2 regions of the Paenibacillus sp. FSL F4-0243 genome follow, and region 2 is predicted to be linked to the other one. Evidence: a T-box and tRNA genes for the amino acid it is inferred to sense, from the RefSeq annotation. Region 2 holds a T-box; the other holds one or more tRNA genes.

Region 1 (9,479 bases), 3.1 Mb from region 2:
GGTCTTGTACACACCGCCCGTCACACCACGAGAGTTTACAACACCCGAAGTCGGTGGGGTAACCCGCAAGGGAGCCAGCCGCCGAAGGTGGGGTAGATGATTGGGGTGAAGTCGTAACAAGGTAGCCGTATCGGAAGGTGCGGCTGGATCACCTCCTTTCTATGGAGAATCGTCTTCTGCAATGAAGACATTCAAATCGGAAGTTAAGCTTCCACAACTCACTCGTTGCTCAGTTTTGAGAGTTTAAGCTCTCAAGTAAGACTTGATCCTTGAAAACTGGATACCGAAACGAATTTGCGTTTTAGAACATCTTTTAGCAACTTGTGCAAACAAGTAAAAGTTATTAGTGAGATGATTCCAAAGAGAATGTCATTGTATGATATTTTCCTGCGGAAAAATCAAGGTTAAGCTAATAAGAGCACACGGAGGATGCCTAGGCGCCAGGAGCCGACGAAGGACGTGGCGAACAACGAAACTGCCTCGGGGAGCTGTAAGCAAGCTTTGATCCGGGGGTGTCCGAATGGGGAAACCCAGCTGTGGTAATTCGCAGTTACTCATCTCTGAACACATAGGAGATGTAGAGGCAGACCAGGGGAACTGAAACATCTAAGTACCCTGAGGAAGAGAAAACAATAGTGATTCCGTCAGTAGCGGCGAGCGAACGCGGAACAGCCTAAACCTAAGAGCTTGCTCTTAGGGGTTGTGGGACGTCTCACATGGAGTTACAAAGGAATATGGTAGGCGAAGAGGTCTGGAAAGGCCCGCGATAGAGGTAAAAGCCCTGTAGCCTAAACTGTGTTCTCTCCGAGACGGATCCCGAGTAGTGCGGGGCACGTGAAACCCCGTATGAATCCAGCAGGACCATCTGCTAAGGCTAAATACTACCTGGCGACCGATAGTGAAACAGTACCGTGAGGGAAAGGTGAAAAGCACCCCGGAAGGGGAGTGAAATAGAACCTGAAACCGTGTGCTTACAAAAAGTCAGAGCCCTATTTATGGGTGATGGCGTGCCTTTTGTAGAATGAACCGGCGAGTTACGTTTAACATGCAAGGTTAAGTCGAGAAGACGGAGCCGCAGCGAAAGCGAGTCTGAATAGGGCGATTTAGTATGTGGACGTAGACCCGAAACCGTGTGATCTACCCCTGTCCAGGGTGAAGGTGCGGTAACACGCACTGGAGGCCCGAACCCACGCATGTTGAAAAATGCGGGGATGAGGTGGGGGTAGCGGAGAAATTCCAATCGAACTCGGAGATAGCTGGTTCTCCCCGAAATAGCTTTAGGGCTAGCCTCGGTATAAGAGTAGTGGAGGTAGAGCACTGATTGGGTGCGGGGTCCGCAAGGATTACCAAGCTCAGTCAAACTCCGAATGCCATATACTTATTGCCGGGAGTCAGACAGTGAGTGCTAAGATCCATTGTCAAAAGGGAAACAGCCCAGACCATCAGCTAAGGTCCCCAAGTGTGTGTTAAGTGGGAAAGGATGTGGAGTTGCACAGACAACCAGGATGTTGGCTTAGAAGCAGCCACCATTGAAAGAGTGCGTAATAGCTCACTGGTCGAGTGACTCTGCGCCGAAAATGTAACGGGGCTAAACACACCACCGAAGCTATGGCTAGATACGTATGTATCTGGGGTAGGGGAGCGTTGTATGTGGGTTGAAGGTGTACCGTAAGGAGCGCTGGACAGCATACAAGTGAGAATGCCGGTATGAGTAACGAAAAGATCAGTGAGAATCTGATCCGCCGAAAGCCCAAGGTTTCCTGAGGAAGGCTCGTCCGCTCAGGGTAAGTCGGGACCTAAGGCGAGGCCGAAAGGCGTAGTCGAAGGACAACAGTTTGAAATTACTGTACCACCGTAATCCGCTATGAGCGATGGGGTGACGCAGGAGGGTAGTGACGCGGACTGATGGATATGTCCGTCTAAGCAGTGAGGCTGATGTGTAGGCAAATCCGCACATCATTAAGGCTGGGCTGTGATGGGGAGCGAAAATTGTAGTAGCGAAGGTCATGATCTCACACTGCCAAGAAAAGCCTCTAGCCAGGAGAAGGTGCCCGTACCGCAAACCGACACAGGTAGGCGAGAAGAGAATTCTAAGGCGCGCGGAAGAACTCTCGTTAAGGAACTCGGCAAAATGACCCCGTAACTTCGGGAGAAGGGGTGCCCCGGTAGTGTGAATAGCACGAGGGGGCCGCAGTGAAAAGGCCCAAGCGACTGTTTAGCAAAAACACAGGTCTGTGCGAAGCCGCAAGGCGAAGTATACGGGCTGACGCCTGCCCGGTGCTGGAAGGTTAAGGGGAGTGGTTAGGGGTAACCCGAAGCTATGAACCGAAGCCCCAGTAAACGGCGGCCGTAACTATAACGGTCCTAAGGTAGCGAAATTCCTTGTCAGGTAAATTCTGACCCGCACGAATGGCGTAACGACTTGGGCGCTGTCTCAACGAGAGATCCGGTGAAATTTTAATACCTGTGAAGATGCAGGTTACCCGCGACAAGACGGAAAGACCCCATGGAGCTTTACTGCAGCTTGATATTGAATTTGGGTACGATCTGTACAGGATAGGTGGGAGCCGTAGAAATCGGAGCGCAAGCTTCGGTGGAGGCGCCGTTGGGATACCACCCTGATCGTATCTAGGTTCTAACCTAGTACCCTAATCGGGTACGGGGACCGTGTCAGGCGGGCAGTTTGACTGGGGCGGTCGCCTCCTAAAGAGTAACGGAGGCGTTCCAAGGTTCCCTCAGAATGGTTGGAAATCATTCGAAGAGTGCAAAGGCATAAGGGAGCTTGACTGCGAGACCTACAAGTCGAGCAGGGACGAAAGTCGGACTTAGTGATCCGGTGGTACCGCATGGAAGGGCCATCGCTCAACGGATAAAAGCTACCCTGGGGATAACAGGCTTATCTCCCCCAAGAGTCCACATCGACGGGGAGGTTTGGCACCTCGATGTCGGCTCATCGCATCCTGGGGCTGAAGTAGGTCCCAAGGGTTGGGCTGTTCGCCCATTAAAGCGGTACGCGAGCTGGGTTCAGAACGTCGTGAGACAGTTCGGTCCCTATCTGTCGTGGGCGCAGGAAATTTGAGAGGAGCTGTCCTTAGTACGAGAGGACCGGGATGGACGTACCGCTGGTGCACCAGTTGTTTCGCCAGAAGCATGGCTGGGTAGCTACGTACGGACGGGATAAGCGCTGAAAGCATCTAAGCGTGAAGCCCCCCTCAAGATGAGATTTCCCAATTAGTAAGACCCCTTGAAGACGACGAGGTAGATAGGTTGGAGGTGGAAGTGCAGTAATGCATGGAGCTGACCAATACTAATCGGTCGAGGGCTTATCCTATACTTAAGACGCAAATTCAATTCGGATTCAGTTTTCAGGCATCAAGCCTGGTATGAATATTCCCTGATAGCTCAGTTGGTAGAGCACTCGACTGTTAATCGAGTTGTCACAGGTTCGAGTCCTGTTCGGGGAGCCATATGGAGAGGTGTCCGAGTTTGGCCGAAGGAGCACGATTGGAAATCGTGTAGGCGCCACAAGCGTCTCGAGGGTTCGAATCCCTCTCTCTCCGCCACAAATTTTACTTAGTATGGCCCGTTGGTCAAGGGGTTAAGACACCTCCCTTTCACGGAGGTAACATGGGTTCGAATCCCATACGGGTCACCAAATTTTCACTTGATTTTACATAGTGGACTTTGGTACAATAACAATTGTTGTTTACGGAGGCTTAGCTCAGCTGGGAGAGCATCTGCCTTACAAGCAGAGGGTCGGGGGTTCGATCCCCTCAGCCTCCACCATATTCATTTAAGAACGACGCGGGGTGGAGCAGCCCGGTAGCTCGTCGGGCTCATAACCCGAAGGCCGCAGGTTCAAATCCTGCCCCCGCAACCAATTTTCATCAAGTAATTATATCTTTTGGAACCGTGGTGTAGTTGGCCTAACATGCCTGCCTGTCACGCAGGAGATCGCGAGTTCGAATCTCGTCGGTTCCGCCATTTTCTTGGCTCGATAGCTCAGTCGGTAGAGCAGAGGACTGAAAATCCTCGTGTCGGCGGTTCGAATCCGTCTCGAGCCACCATATAGTATACAACTTAATATGCCGGTGTAGCTCAATTGGTAGAGCAACTGACTTGTAATCAGTAGGTTGGGGGTTCAAGTCCTCTCGCCGGCACCATCTTTGGGGGATTAGCGAAGTGGCCAAACGCATCAGACTGTAAATCTGCTCACGTACGTGTTCGGTGGTTCGAATCCATCATCCCCCACCATTTTTTAGGGGCATAGTTTAAAGGTAGAACAACGGTCTCCAAAACCGTTGGTGTGGGTTCAATTCCTGCTGCCCCTGCCAATCTTTATCTAAAGTCTTTCTCTAAAGTTTAATATGGCGGTCGTGGCGAAGGGGTTAACGCACCGGTTTGTGGATCCGGCATTCGTGGGTTCAAGTCCCATCGGTCGCCCCATTTACTTTAAGAAGAACAGCAACAATATTAGTTTAATATGGCGATTGTGGCGAAGTGGTTAACGCACCGGATTGTGGTTCCGGCATTCGTGGGTTCGAGACCCATCAGTCGCCCCTTTTATTTTAAAATGTTATTGGGGATTAGCCAAGCGGTAAGGCAACGGACTTTGACTCCGTCATGCATAGGTTCAAATCCTATATCCCCAGCCATTTTATGCGGACGTGGCTCAGCGGTAGAGCATCGCCTTGCCAAGGCGAGGGTCGCGGGTTCGATTCCCGTCGTCCGCTCCAAAGTTTTCATATGGCGCCATAGCCAAGTGGTAAGGCAAAGCTCTGCAAAAGCTTTATCCCCAGTTCAAATCTGGGTGGCGCCTCCATTAATTTCATATGTGCCGGCGTGGCGGAATGGCAGACGCGCTCGACTCAAAATCGAGAGGGAAACCGTGGAGGTTCGAGTCCTCTCGCCGGTATATCAAAAAGGTTTGTAAAGTCGCTTGTATAAGCAACTTTACAAACCTTTTTTCTTTGTCTTTGAGCTTTTTATTCTTAAGCCGTTGAATTAGAGGCGTCTCTAATCAACGGCCTTTTTGTGTGGAGTTTTGTTTTATTGACTGCTTAGTCGGAATGCTCGTGGGGTGAGACCAATTTCACGTTTAAACATATTGCAGAATTGGGCGTCATTCACAAACCCAGCAGCAGCTGATACTTCAGAGATATGCATTTGGGTATGTTGCAAGAGAGACTTTGCATAATCCAGACGTTTCAATAGTAGATAGCGCAGAGGTGAAGAACCGAATCGTTCTTTAAATAAATGGCGGAAACGATCATAGCTGTATCCAGACATCTCTGAAAGTGTTGCGACCGATAGCTTATGGCGGTAATGCTCATTCATATAGTTTAGAACATATTGGACTCTGTCTTCCGTTGGTGATTGAAACCCAGAGGCACTAAGAAGCCGTATCAGATGAACAGTGATTTCGCTCATTTGCAGGTTCAATAGTTCAGAGAATCCATCTTGTTTGCGCGTAAACTCTGCTTTCATTCGAAGCAAGATCTGTAGAACAGTATGGTCTTTATCATCTTCATATACGCCTTGCAAATTCTCCATATATGGGTGATTTGAATGGAAGCCTACAAATAGTATAGTAGCATCCTCGCGATGATTCTCATCATGTTTATGATTGGGTGGTATCAGCGCGAATGAAGAAGAACGAAAATGATAACTTCGCGAACCTATATTGGTAGTTCCTAAGCCGTTTAAATAATAGACTAGTTCATAACATTCATGCTGGTGTGGTGGAATATAGGTATTAACCTCATGTGCTGCATTTACAATATATAGAACACGATCCATGATGACCCTCCAATAATTATGTTTTAGCCGAATCATACAAAAATATGACCGAAATCATATAATTATTTTCATTAATATTTGATATGATCGTATCAAGAAATCCGAAGATTAGCAACCTGACTGGCCATCTCGTTCGGGAATTAGTCGGATTATTCGTAAAAATTATAATTTTATCTCTTTTTTTGAGTGTATTCGTTAAAATCATTAAAATTTTGACAATGTTACATGAAAAATGAGAGTTTCCATCTAAATCGTGAAATATACAACGGACTAAGAAGGAGAACCTCTCAAATTACTAACCAACTATAAATAGGGGGAATAGAAAAATGAAAAAGAAAGTTCTTTCTTTGTTGTTACTAGTAGTAATGGTAATGGTCACAGCCTGTGGAAATAATACGTCGAGTAATGGATCTTCCGCGAATGCAGGATCTAACGCAGCTGAAGGTGGAGAAACAGGTTCAGGGGATAAACTCAAAGTAGTACTTCTGATTCCAGGAACGCTTGGAGATAAATCTTTCTTTGACTCTGCGAATAGCGGTTTGCAAAAGGTTAAGGATGAGCTGGGTGCAGAAACAAAAGTTGTAGAAATGGGTGTCGATAAAACGAAATGGGAGCCTACGTTTAACGATATCGCCGCTGAGGACTGGGATGTTATTATTTCTGGCGGATCGGAAATTACAGAGATGTTTAATGCAACGGCTGAATTATATCCTGACAAAAAGTTCATTAACTATGATACCGATATAGATGAAGCACCAGAGAATATGTACAACATGTCTTATGCAACAAATGAAGTATCTTTTCTAGCAGGTGCTGTAGCGGCGCTAGCTACACAATCGGATATGGAAAATGCTAATCCTGAGAATGTGATCAGTTTTGTAGGCGGCATGGATATTCCAGGAATTAACGCTTTCTTGGTAGGCTACATTCAGGGCGCTCAATATGTTGATCCTGATGTGAAGGTCGCTGTATCATATGCTGGCGATTTCGTTAACCCGGCTAAGGGCAAGGAGCTTTCGCTGATTCAATATAACTCCGGTGTGGATGTTATTTTTAACGTGGCTGGGGGTACAGGTCTTGGGATCTTTGACGCAGCTAAGGAGAAGAAGAAATATGCTATCGGTGTAGACTCCGATCAGGCGATGTTGCTTAACGATACAGATAGCGAAAAAGCAAACTTGATCGTTACTTCTTCTATTAAAAAGATTGATAGTGCTATTCTGGGTGCCGTGAAGAGATTACAAGACCGTACACTTGAGATGGGTAAACGTGATGTGTTGAGCTTTGTAGATGATGGTGTAGGCATTGCAGAGAATGAGATCTATAAAAATATCTTCCCTGCCGATCTTCAGGCTAAAGTTGAAGAAGTGAAGCAAAAGCTGATCAATAAAGAAATTACAGTAGATAACGCGATGGGAATGGAAACCTCTGAAGTAGAAGCCATTCGTAACGCAGTTAAGCCTTAAGTATAGCTATAAAGTGATAAACCTACAGTTGGAGATTCTTCTTTAGAAGAATTCCAGCTGTATATTTTTGCAGACCTCCAAGTCGAAAGGCGTTGAGACTTATGAACAAAGCTCTGCTGGAAATGCGGGGAATTACCAAGGTGTATCCCAATGGTGTCGTTGCAAATAAAGACGTGCATTTTTCTTTACGTGAGGGAGAAATTCATGCGATTGCGGGCGAGAACGGCGCTGGTAAATCAACTTTAATGAAGATCATGTTCGGCATGGAAGAGCCTAGTGAAGGTGAAATCTTTATCAAGGGTGAAAAAGTGAAGCTGCAATCTGCTCAGGATGCCATTGATAGAGGGATTGGTATGGTTCACCAGCATTTTATGCTGGTCCCTTCTTTTACGGTAGCAGAGAACATGGTGCTGGGCATGGAACCTCGTAAGGGCGTTGGCATCAATTATGCAGAAGCTGTACGCATGACCGAAGAGACTGCGAAGAAATACAATCTGGCAGTGGATCCAAAAGCAAAAGTGGAGGATCTCACGGTTGGTATGAAGCAAAAGGTTGAAATTCTGAAGGCGCTGCTGCGTGGTGCAAAAATCCTCGTTCTGGATGAGCCGACCGCAGTGTTGACCCCACAGGAAACAGAGGAATTGTTCCGGGAGCTTAAGCAGTTAAGAGAGCAGGGTCATACGATTGTTTTTATTTCACACAAGTTGAAAGAAGTTAAAGCGATCTGTGACAGAATTACGATCATGCGTAGTGGACGTAGTGAAGGTGTCTTCCAAACGAAGGATGTCACGGAGCAAGAAATCTCACGCCTTATGGTGGGCAGAGACGTCGTGTTGAAATATGACAAGGAGATTCTGTCTATTGGGGAGCCGGTACTCACTGTGCAGGGCTTAGGTGTAAATGATGCACACGGCAAAGCGTTGCTAACAGATATCAACTTTGCAGTACGCGGGGGACAAATTATCGGGATTGCTGGTGTAGAAGGGAATGGGCAGACACAGCTCATTGAGGCTCTTACGGGTAGTCTAAGAGGGGTCTCAAGCCAAGGCTCTGTGCTAGTGAAGGGAAAAGATATTCGTGAATCGGATATTTTAGATATTCGTAAGCTAGGCGTTTCCTATATCCCAGAGGATAGGATGCATCAAGGGATAGCCAGTGAAGCGAGCATAGCGGATAATCTGCTGTCCACTCAGTATCGTACAAAAGCTATGAATAAAGGTCCCTTTTTAAATGGATCACGAATTGCCAAGCTTGCAGTATCACTTGTAGAAGAATTTAAAGTCCGCTGTTCGGGACCTTCTCAGCCAATAGGTATGTTATCAGGTGGTAACATGCAGAAGGTTGTCGTAGCTAGAGAGTGTTCTACAGAACCGCAACTGCTTATTGCAGAGCAGCCGACACGGGGCGTGGATATAGGCGCGGCGCAGTTCATACATCAAAAGCTGTTGGAGCTGCGCTCAGACGATTGCGCTATTTTGCTAGTGTCAGCAGACTTAAATGAGATCTTGGAGATCAGCGATAGTCTACTAGTGATGTATGAAGGAAAGATTGTTGCCTTTTTCGAGGAGCCTTCCAAGGTTAGTGAAGAAGAATTAGGACTTTATATGCTAGGGATTCATCGACAGGACGAGGAGCAAATCAGGAGGGCCGTAAATCATGTTTAAAGTAAAATATTTTGAATACATTCGAACATCGGCAGTAATCGTAATTGCACTCGCTATTGCTTTTCTGATCATCTCATTGGTCAGCAATCAGCCGGTGAAGACGATTGGGATATTCCTATTTGAGCCGCTATCCAGTAAAGGTCATATCGGTAATGTGATTGAGATGGCCATTCCGCTCATGTTCACTGGGCTAGCAGTTTCCTTGTTGTTCCGGGCAAATATGTTCAATTTGGGAGCTGAAGGGATTTTCTATTTCTCCGGTGTTGTAACTTCCGTGTTGGCTATTCATTTAACGCTGGACGGGTGGCTTCATCCGATCGTAGCTATTGCTGCGGGTTCTATTGTTGGTGCGTTGCTCTCGGCAATACCCGGGATCCTCAAAGCCAAATGGAATGCTAATGAGCTCGTTACATCCTTGATGTTCAATAATATTTTGTTTGGAGTAGGTTTATATCTACTGAACTATCACTTACGTGATGCAAAAGCATTCGCTAATGTATCCTACAAATTTGAGAAAACGGCACTGCTGAGTAAAATGGTACCTGGCACC
Region 2 (9,479 bases):
AATATGCGAACCTGGTTGTAAAAGTAGGGGTAAATGTACAGCCTGGACAAGTTTTGATGGTGCATGCACCTATTGAAACGGCAGAGCTTACTCGCTTGATTGTAGGTAAAGCCTATGAAGCAGGTGCTAAATATGTAATCGTTGATTGGGACGATGAAGCGACTACACGTATTCGTTACGAAAAAGCCCCAGAAGATTCCTTCGATTACTATCCACAGTGGCAAGCAGAAATGATGGAGAAGTTTGCGGAAGAGAACGGCGCCATCTTACATATTAAAGTACCAGATCCGGAATTGTTCAATGGTATTGATTCTTCCAAAGTGTCAAGAGCAGTTAAAGCGGCAGCTGTTGCTCGCAAAAACTACTCCAAATATACTCGTAATAGCAAAATTAGCTGGTCTCTCGTTAAGGCTCCAACGCGTGCTTGGGCGAACAAGGTGTTTGCTGATCTTCCAGAGGAAGAGCGAGTAGAGGCTATGTGGGAAGCGGTGTTCCAGATGAATCGTGTAGGTAGCGAGGATCCAGTTGCCGCATGGAGAGAGCATATCGGTCAATTGAAAGAAAGTCAGGATAGAATGAACGCTAAGCGTTATAAAAGCCTGCATTACCGCGCTCCGGGAACGGATCTGCATGTGGAGCTTCCAGAAGGACATCTATGGCGTGGAGGCGGCGGAGAGAATGATAAAGGTGTGTATTTCGTGGCTAATATGCCAACGGAAGAGATCTATTCTATGCCACATCGTACAGGTGTGAATGGTACAGTTAGAAGCACACTTCCTTTGAATCTGAACGGACGTTTGGTAGAAGGCCTTTCCTTCACTTTTAAAGATGGAAAAGTAGTAGCATATGAAGCTGAGTCCGGACGTGAGCATCTGACTTCGCTGCTGGCAACCGATGAAGGTGCATCCTATTTAGGAGAAGTAGCTTTAGTCCAGCATGATTCTCCAATCTCTCGATTGAACCGAATTTTCTACAATACAGGGATTGATGAGAATGCCTCCTGCCATTTCGCGTTGGGAAGTGCCTATCCTGTCAATATTGAAGGCGGCACAAAGCTTACGAATGAAGAGCTTGTCGCACGAGGTGCTAATGTCAGCTTAACGCATGTCGATTTTATGATTGGTTCAGCTGAGCTGGATATTGACGGAGAATTGGCGGATGGTACGATTGAGCCGGTATTTCGTAAAGGGAATTGGGTGCTGTAAGGTATAAAATTAAGGTCGTAATCTCGCTTTAGGGGGTTACGGCCTTTTTTTGAAGAAAGGATTTACGTTATAGAAAGTATTTTTATATAGAAGCGGACAAGTATAAAGTCCTAACCCCTGGTCCAGAGTATAGCTTCAAGGAGGGATCGACGCTTGTAGCTGCAAGCGAAGCAAAAACAGCCGGCGCTCTCTTCAATAGAGAGTCCGGCGTTTTTTTATTGCCCTTAGAGATCAGTTTTATTTTGAAAAATAATTAAGGCCCATAGCCTCGCGTACTTCGGACATCGTTTCTTGAGCAATATCGCGGGCACGCTTAGTTCCGGATAATAAGATATCCTCAACAACCTTGGGTCTGGCAGCATAATAGGAGCGACGCTCACGCATTGGTTCAATTAGCTGGTCTAGAGCTGTCGTGATAAGCTGCTTACAGGCTGAACAGCTTATACTGCCACTTTCGCAGCTATCGTGAATTTCTGGGGCGCGATGCCAACGAACAGCACGATGATAAGCATAAATGGGACAAATATCTGGATGCCCAGGATCATTTTTATGAACACGGGCTGGATCAGTTGTGGCTTTACGGATCTTGAAGGTGATCTCTTCTTTCGTAGAGTCCAGCTCGATAGCATTGCCGAGGCTTTTACTCATTTTAGCATTGCCGTCTGTTCCTATTAGTCTTGGCGTCTCGCTGATGAGCGCTCTGGGCTCCACAAGGATGGGGCTGTACAGTTCGTTGAATCTACGTACGATTTTGCGGGTCAATTCCAGATGGGGAAGCTGGTCTTCTCCTACAGGAATAATCGTCGCTTTACAAAAGGTTATATCCGCAGCCTGGCTAACTGGATAACCTAGAAAACCATAATACAATTCATCTAAGCTGGAATTTTTCGATTCGGCTTTAATCGTGGGATTATGCCGTAAAGAATTCACAGTAACAAACATGGAGAATAGGACGGTCAGCTCAGCGATCTCTGGAACCATAGATTGAATAAATAGGGTGGATTTATCTGGATTTATACCCGCCGATAAATAGTCCAGTGTGATTTCATTCAAGTTTTGACCAAGGTATTGAGGCCGATCAAAGTGAGTCGTTAGGGCTTGAATATCTGCTAGAAACACAAAAGTATCATATTGCTCCTGTAGAGTCACTCGGTTCTGTAAACTGCCCACGTAATGGCCAAGGTGCAGCTTTCCGGTCACTCGATCTCCAGTTAATACACGTTCTTTTATCATTTGAATTCCTCCTGTTTTGTCGCTTCTGATTAATATTGAGTCGCCACCACCAGCCATCATCCATGGCCATCACCTCCTTTAAATGACAAAAAAACCTCATCCAATAAGGACGAAGTTGTCGTGGTACCACCTTAAATGATCGCGCAACCAGGTTTCGTTAGTATTACGATCTTCTCTTACCGGTACGGAGAAGGTCTGAGACAATCTCGATACAGGTCCCTTGATAACGGCGGGAAACCCGGCTTTCCCTACAACATCAGCTAAGATGGTTCGGAAGAGCAACTCTAAAGGCCATTCGATCAAACGCTGGACACCGGTTCGCAGCAGCCACCGGCTCTCTGAAGTCCATGTTCGATTGTCTACTTACCCTTTGTCTGCGTTGTTCATGATATTTTGGTAATTGTAATTCTGATGAGTGAGTTTGTCAATGGTTGGAAATTAGATGATGATACAGAGCATCTAGGTTTATATGATCTAGCAAAGTATCACTTAAATGTATATTATCATCAGCAATTAAGTCCAATCTATCATTGTTGATTCACAATATAATAATGTATAACCTTGTAATTGGAATGGAGTGATGATAAATGGCGACAAATATAAGTTATGGTTCACAGGCAAAAATCCCTTTAGACCCGTTTAATGCTGTTACAACGGTTGCAGGAATTCCTGGAGCTGGGGCGGGTCTTGCCACAGCGCAAGTAAATATTAGCCCAGCTAACCCAGCTTCTTTCTCTAGTAGAGTCGAGTTAAATGGTAGTTTTAGTCTTACTGCACTTGCTGATAGTCAATTTCTTGTTTTAATCCGACGTGCTGGAGTCGATATTTATAGCTCCTTTTTTCGTTTTACTACAACTACTGATATTCAATTAAATGTTCAGTGGGTTGATGGTCCTTATATTGGAATCCACAACTATGAATTGGTAATTCAGAATGACAGCAACTTGCCTATAAATCTATTTGGACCCATATCATTCACAGCAACTGCTATTGGAGGAGACGGAGTAATTTAAGTTAAGGACAGTTAAATCATTCTGATTTAACTGTCCTTTTTTTCATGGGGTAAAATTTATTTATTTAAAATGTTGTCCTCTAAAACAGCATATTTATCGCCATATTGCTTAATGATATGTTGTTCTCCCCAATTACATAGAGAAGTCAAAATGTCGCTTAAACTATCACCATACTCACTAAGCTCATATTCCACTTTGGGTGGAACCTGATTGTATACGATCCGGTTGATAATTCCATCGGCCTCAAGTTCGCGTAGTTGCTGGGTTAACATTTTTTGAGTAATTCCGGGCATTAACTGTTTTAGTTCCGATGTTCGCTTTTTGCCATGAGTTAAATGACACAAAATTACACATTTCCATTTCCCTCCAATTACTTCGAGTGTGGCCTCAACAGAAATATTGTATTTTTTTTTGATAGTTGTCATGATATCCTCCAATGTATGGGTACTTTTTAGTACCTATGGTACTTTTAAGTGCGTACTATTGATTATGTCCAATTTTACTTATCATAACATTTATCGTTCTTTTTTTATAGAATGTTATAATTTTAAGTGCTCAGTCCCAAAAAAGTTAATACAAATAAAAACCGTTTCTATACCCTCCCCGTCTTAATCTATGAGAGGTTTAGGAGAGGGGGCTAAGGAAGGATATGACGATGACTAATGCAGAAATGAAGAAGGTAACGATTCTTGATTCTCGGAGCGAGACGGATTTCTACGATTCTATATTGGTACATAGAGAACAGCTATACAGTATTGCCTATAGCTACTTGCGTAACCGGAATGATGCGCTTGAAGCGATGCAGGAAATGACTTGCCGGGCCTGGATCAAAAGAAAAACGTTAAAGGATCCAAAAGCGTTTAAATCATGGATCATTCGGATCCTGATTTATGTCTGTATAGATGAACAAAGACGTAGAAAGCGTTCCATGCCGCTTGTTGACGAGAGAATAGGAGAGCAGATTACGCACATTGGCCATCATCGGATGGAAATGCTGTGGGCACTTGAACAGGTTAAACCCAAGTATCGCCATGTGCTGCTGCTTAAATACTACAACGATATGACCTTAAATGAGATTGCTAAAATACTGGATAAACCTGAAGGAACGGTCAAGACATGGCAGCATAAAGGACTCAAGCAGTTAAGAACGATCATTAAGAATCGGGGTGATTGGAACCATGAGTAGTCAGGAGGAGCTTGCCATGTTAATCGATGCTGAACGGATCCCACATGAGCAAAAAATGGAGAGTGCAGCCGCACAAATCTATGCCATTCAAGCTGGACTCGAACTAGGTAAAAAGCGCGGAAAAAAGCTAATGTTCGCTAGAAGCGCTATGGCTGTACTGACTGCATCTGTTTTGATTGCAGGTTTACTCTTCTTCAATCCAACCCAATTGATGCCACAGCAAGCCTCTACAAGTATTGAATCAAGTGATTGGGGTGTGCTGGAACCTTTTAAGAAGCTGGCTGAATCTGATGTTGATGCCCTTACGTTAGAATCTGCTATTCGAAACGATTATGTGCAAATCGTGAATAAGAGTGCTGAGAAAAACGGATATAAAATCACACTAAATGCTGTGATCGCTGATGAAAATAAAATTATACTGCTATATACAGGGACTACAAGTGGTGGTCAGGAAATTTACAATGTGAATAGTGTTTTGCTGACAGATGCTGTGACAGGACAAAGTGTAGTGGATAAAAATGGGAGTAGAGGTGGGATGGGATTACATGCTGTGGATAGCGTTTATACATGGCTCGGAAAAACTATCTATCCACTAGATAAGGATAAAGCATTTCCAAAAGAGGTGGTGGCGAATTTTCAGATCGCTTCAGTGGATCCAGGAATGCTAGCAAAACCAAAAACGGGAACGGATCTAGCTGACATGCGCTATTCTGAACGTTTAAAGGTGAGCTTCGCTATTGATCCAAAATTCTGGGAACAGAAGACCGAGACAGTAGTTATAAATCAGCCTTTTATGATTGACGGACATGAAGTGAATCTTGCGCAGGTGGAGCTATCTCCTTTAAGTATAGTAGTTAAATTTACGTTAAGTGAGGCATTAAAAACCGATTGGGAGATCAGGAATGAGTTATTTGGAAAGACCCCCAGTGAGTTGACATCGCGGGTTGGGAAGCGCGAATTGAAAAATAATTCGATTGGCGGAAGTGGCAGTGAGGACGGATTTATAAGTAACTTTAGCAGTAACGTATTGGATCATCCAAAATTCATTCGTTTGAAGCTTGATGCGGGGCCTGATCGCGAGAAAGAGGAGTATATTGATATCTTGAAAAAATAAGCAGCAAGTGATGAGAGTGAGAATGTGCTGGGATTCGTAATGCAGAAAAAGGTCCGCTGACAGCGACCTTTTTTTGTTTTCTAGAAGATTAAATATGATTATAAAGTCCTTTTTAAAATAGTGCTATAATAGCTCTTTGAGTGTTCTGAGCTGTATTTTGATCTATATGAACTAGGGGTGATAGGTTTGAGCGTAATCCGTATGGAGAACGTAACTAAGAAATATGAGAATACTTTGATTTTTCGAGATATATATTTTCGAGTTAACAAGGGTGAACGGATTGGGTTAATCGGACGAAATGGTGCGGGGAAGTCTACTGTTTTTAAACTGATGATGGGAAAAGAGGAGCCAACAGCAGGGAAAGTAGAGTTAGATCCCAATGTGAAGATCAGTTATTTCTCTCAATTCTCGGAGCTTTCCGGGGCCTTGTCTGTACAGCAAGAGTTAGAATTGTGCTTTGAGCAGGTAGCGCTTATCGAACAGGAGCTTAACCAAATCGGGGAACAGCTTGGACAAGTGACGGATGATGACCAGATGAATACACTTTTAGAGCGGCAAGCGGCGCTTTTTGAACAAATGGATCATTTGGATGGCTGGAATGTATCTGTAGAAATCAACACTGTTCTGACGAAGTTGGGCTTCAATGAAAGATCACGACATCAACCTGTAGATGAGTTATCGGGAGGCTGGAGGAACCGTGCAGCACTGGCTAAAGTCTTAATTGAAATGCCCGATGTCGTATTGCTCGATGAGCCTACTAACTTTTTGGATATCGAAGGGATCGTATGGTTGGAGCAGTGGCTTCACCGTTTTAATGGGGCGATGATTCTCATCTCCCATGACCGGCAATTTATTGACAGAGTAGTCACGCGGACGATTGAAATCGAGAATTATCATTTTCAGGAATATGAAGGCAATTACACCGACTATGTTCGTAAAAAGAAGATGCGCAAAAAGGTGCTTGATCGTCAATTCGAGTGGGAAGAAGAGCTTCTACTTATGGAGTCGGAAGCCATTGAAACCCGCGGGAACAAAAAGTCCCCGAAGGATCGTCTATCACGTAAACTGACAGATATGAAAAAGCGTGTGGAGCCTCATCCAGTGAACGTACTGATCACCGATATCTACAGCAATTTACGGTTTCCGGATAAGCTTGGTGAAGTGAAGGGAATTGGACAAAGCTATGATGGTCGGACGATATTCCAGAACGTTAGCTTCGATATTCAAAAGGAAGATCGGATAGCTATTGTGGGGCCTAACGGAAGCGGGAAGTCGACACTCATAAAGGTATTGACTGGGCAAGAAGAGCCTGAAAGGGGTGGTGTGACTTGGGAACGTGGGGTCAGCTACGCGTACTTCAATCAGATGTGGGACGAACTCGATGTTAAGGATACAGTCAGTCATGCCGTAAATGTGTATGGGCTGGGACTCGATGCTCCGCGGAAAAAAGTGAACAAATTTCTATCGATGCTACAATTCTCGGAAATGGATCTGAGCAAAACGATCGGCAGTCTGTCAGGTGGACAGCAGGCCAGAGTAGCGTTAGCGAAATGCCTTCTCTCTGGCGCGGCTGTCATTATTTTGGATGAGCCAACGAATCATTTAGATTTGACGAGTATTCAGGTGATGGAGCAGGCACTCATTCATTTCCCTGGAGCCGTAGTTACCGTCAGTCATGACCGCTTCTTTATCGATAAAATAGCAACGAAAATGCTTACCTTCGATCCTGAAGCAGGAATCACTGAGCAGAATGTTTAGGATTATGCTGGTAGTCGGATGATCACGGTCGTCCCTTCACCTACTTGACTGGTGATTTCAATCCCATAGGCTTCACCAAAATGAAATTGAATACGATCATGAACATTTTTTATACCAATATGATCTTCATCTAGGGTGTCTGATGGTTGAGAGAGACGAAGACGTAACTGTTTAAGTTTCTCTTCATCGATACCAATTCCGTTATCTTTAACGATAATTAGCATGTCATCCCCCGAAATCATCGAGGAGACTTCAAGGAGACCCGGTTCACTTCGACACTCCAGTCCATGGACGATAGCATTCTCAACGATGGGTTGAAGGGAAAAGTGCATGACTTTAATTATTTCGGTATTAGGTTCTAGCTGTTCAATATATTGAATTTTGTCCCCGAAACGTAATTGTTGGATTTTTACATACAGCCGGACGTGTTCAAGTTCTTCTCGCAGGGTTACGGTTATCTTTCCGGTCTGGATATGAATCCGAAACAATCTACCTACAATCCCCACCATTTCGCCAATCTCTCTTTGCCCATTAATGATGGCTTTCATTTGAATAGATTCAAGTACATTCGCAAGGAAATGTGGATTGATTTGGCTTTTAAGGGCGCCGTATTGAGCTACTTTTTGCTGTGCTTTGGCCATAGAAGATCGCTCGATATAATTTTGCAGGTCTTTCACCATTTTTCGGATTCCATTGTATAGAACACCAAACTCATCTTGACGATTACTATACAAATCCACATCAAAGTTCCCCATTCCCACCAGCTTAACCTTTCGGCTTAAAAGAATAATAGGCTTAGTGACACGCTCCGATAGGATATACATGAATAAGATCGCAGTGACAAGCGACAAGAGCGCTAATGTTAAAATGATTTTTCCGAGAAAAGTGGCTTGCTTAGTCATCTCTTTTTCATCTATATACTGAATGACCTTCCAGTTGGAATAGGGAGACGTAACAAAGTTAATGTACGAGTATTTATCGTCAAAAGTACCATAAAAGCTTCCCGTATCATTGTTCATGAAAGTATTAAGCGCCTGAGGTTCTATAGGGATAGGTTGTAAGGGTGAGGTCTCCATGATATCTGAGCTGTAAACACTACCGCCCTTATCGTCTAAAATAATGAATTTTCGTTTGCTATTCTCCGAGAGCTTTAAGATTTCACGTAATGAATCCAATCGGATATCGATTAACATGACGCCAATGGGCTGCTTGCTTCCTTTTTTATTAATGACTCGGGCAATAGAAATGACGGATTGTTTGGAATTGGTACGATAGAAGGGGACATGGCTGCCAAATAGAATCACTCCGCCTTTTTTCTGCTGGGTCTGTAAATACCAATCCTCCTGGGTATAATCCTTCACATCATAATCCGCACGATTGAAATTGGCAGAGTAGAACACACGTGATCCCGAAAAAATCTGCACACTATCAACATTTTTAATCGTCATCTCAATCCCGCTGATGAAATGCTCAATCGTGTTTCCATACTGAATATTCAGGTCATTTCCGACGTCGTCTTTATGGATCGTCCAATGCTCAAGTGCGGTTTGGAGCTGGCTATCTACCTGTGCGTTCAGTGTACCTTTATCAATACTTTGAAGATATTGGTCAATGTTGAACGAGAGGTTATTAAGGATCAGATTTGAGCTGCTCTGGTATTCATTTTTGACGGCTTGGTTTGAAAAGATATAGATGATTGCGGATATGATCAGGAGTGGAATGGTAATGGTCAGGATCATCAGCATGAAAATTTGACGATTGACATGTCGCATCCGGTAGCGTCTCTTTGGTTGCTCAATCTGCATCATTTTAGGTCACCAGCCTGATTGTTTTCTATAGTCTGATGGGGTCATGTTGGTGATACTTCGGAATGTTTTCACGAAATGCTTATAGCTTTTGTAACCACACATCGTACAGACATCGGTCACTAGAATCTCCGGTTTTTTTAAGCATTCCTGCGCATATTCCAT

The links. The T-box of region 2 lies ahead of trpS (tryptophan--tRNA ligase). A T-box ahead of a tRNA ligase gene usually reads a tRNA of that ligase, here a tRNA-Trp.
Region 1: it encodes a tRNA-Trp, which carries the amino acid that the T-box ahead of trpS (tryptophan--tRNA ligase) is inferred to sense. The anticodon was not compared.

The regions. Positions count from the first base shown of each region.
Region 1 covers NZ_CP150151.1:6,021,488-6,030,966, reverse strand. Annotated here, with positions in the region: rRNA gene NSS87_RS26740 (16S ribosomal RNA) at 1-159, shown strand, start outside; rRNA gene NSS87_RS26735 (23S ribosomal RNA) at 403-3,331, shown strand; tRNA gene NSS87_RS26730 (tRNA-Asn) at 3,392-3,467, shown strand; tRNA gene NSS87_RS26725 (tRNA-Ser) at 3,471-3,563, shown strand; tRNA gene NSS87_RS26720 (tRNA-Glu) at 3,581-3,655, shown strand; tRNA gene NSS87_RS26715 (tRNA-Val) at 3,711-3,786, shown strand; tRNA gene NSS87_RS26710 (tRNA-Met) at 3,804-3,880, shown strand; tRNA gene NSS87_RS26705 (tRNA-Asp) at 3,907-3,984, shown strand; tRNA gene NSS87_RS26700 (tRNA-Phe) at 3,992-4,067, shown strand; tRNA gene NSS87_RS26695 (tRNA-Thr) at 4,088-4,163, shown strand; tRNA gene NSS87_RS26690 (tRNA-Tyr) at 4,169-4,254, shown strand; tRNA gene NSS87_RS26685 (tRNA-Trp) at 4,261-4,334, shown strand; tRNA gene NSS87_RS26680 (tRNA-His) at 4,371-4,446, shown strand; tRNA gene NSS87_RS26675 (tRNA-His) at 4,487-4,559, shown strand; tRNA gene NSS87_RS26670 (tRNA-Gln) at 4,581-4,655, shown strand; tRNA gene NSS87_RS26665 (tRNA-Gly) at 4,662-4,736, shown strand; tRNA gene NSS87_RS26660 (tRNA-Cys) at 4,749-4,822, shown strand; tRNA gene NSS87_RS26655 (tRNA-Leu) at 4,837-4,915, shown strand; gene NSS87_RS26650 (AraC family transcriptional regulator) at 5,050-5,799, opposite strand; gene NSS87_RS26645 (BMP family ABC transporter substrate-binding protein) at 6,126-7,265, shown strand; gene NSS87_RS26640 (ABC transporter ATP-binding protein) at 7,367-8,929, shown strand; gene NSS87_RS26635 (ABC transporter permease) at 8,922-9,479, shown strand, end outside.
Region 2 covers NZ_CP150151.1:2,941,717-2,951,195, forward strand. Annotated here, with positions in the region: gene NSS87_RS12935 (aminopeptidase) at 1-1,205, shown strand, start outside; gene trpS (tryptophan--tRNA ligase) at 1,443-2,438, opposite strand; T-box leader at 2,541-2,824, opposite strand; gene NSS87_RS12945 (hypothetical protein) at 3,026-3,451, shown strand; gene NSS87_RS12950 (winged helix-turn-helix transcriptional regulator) at 3,508-3,876, opposite strand; gene NSS87_RS12955 (sigma-70 family RNA polymerase sigma factor) at 4,101-4,637, shown strand; gene NSS87_RS12960 (DUF4179 domain-containing protein) at 4,630-5,751, shown strand; gene NSS87_RS12965 (ABC-F family ATP-binding cassette domain-containing protein) at 5,938-7,509, shown strand; gene NSS87_RS12970 (sensor histidine kinase) at 7,512-9,317, opposite strand; gene NSS87_RS12975 (response regulator) at 9,324-9,479, opposite strand, start outside.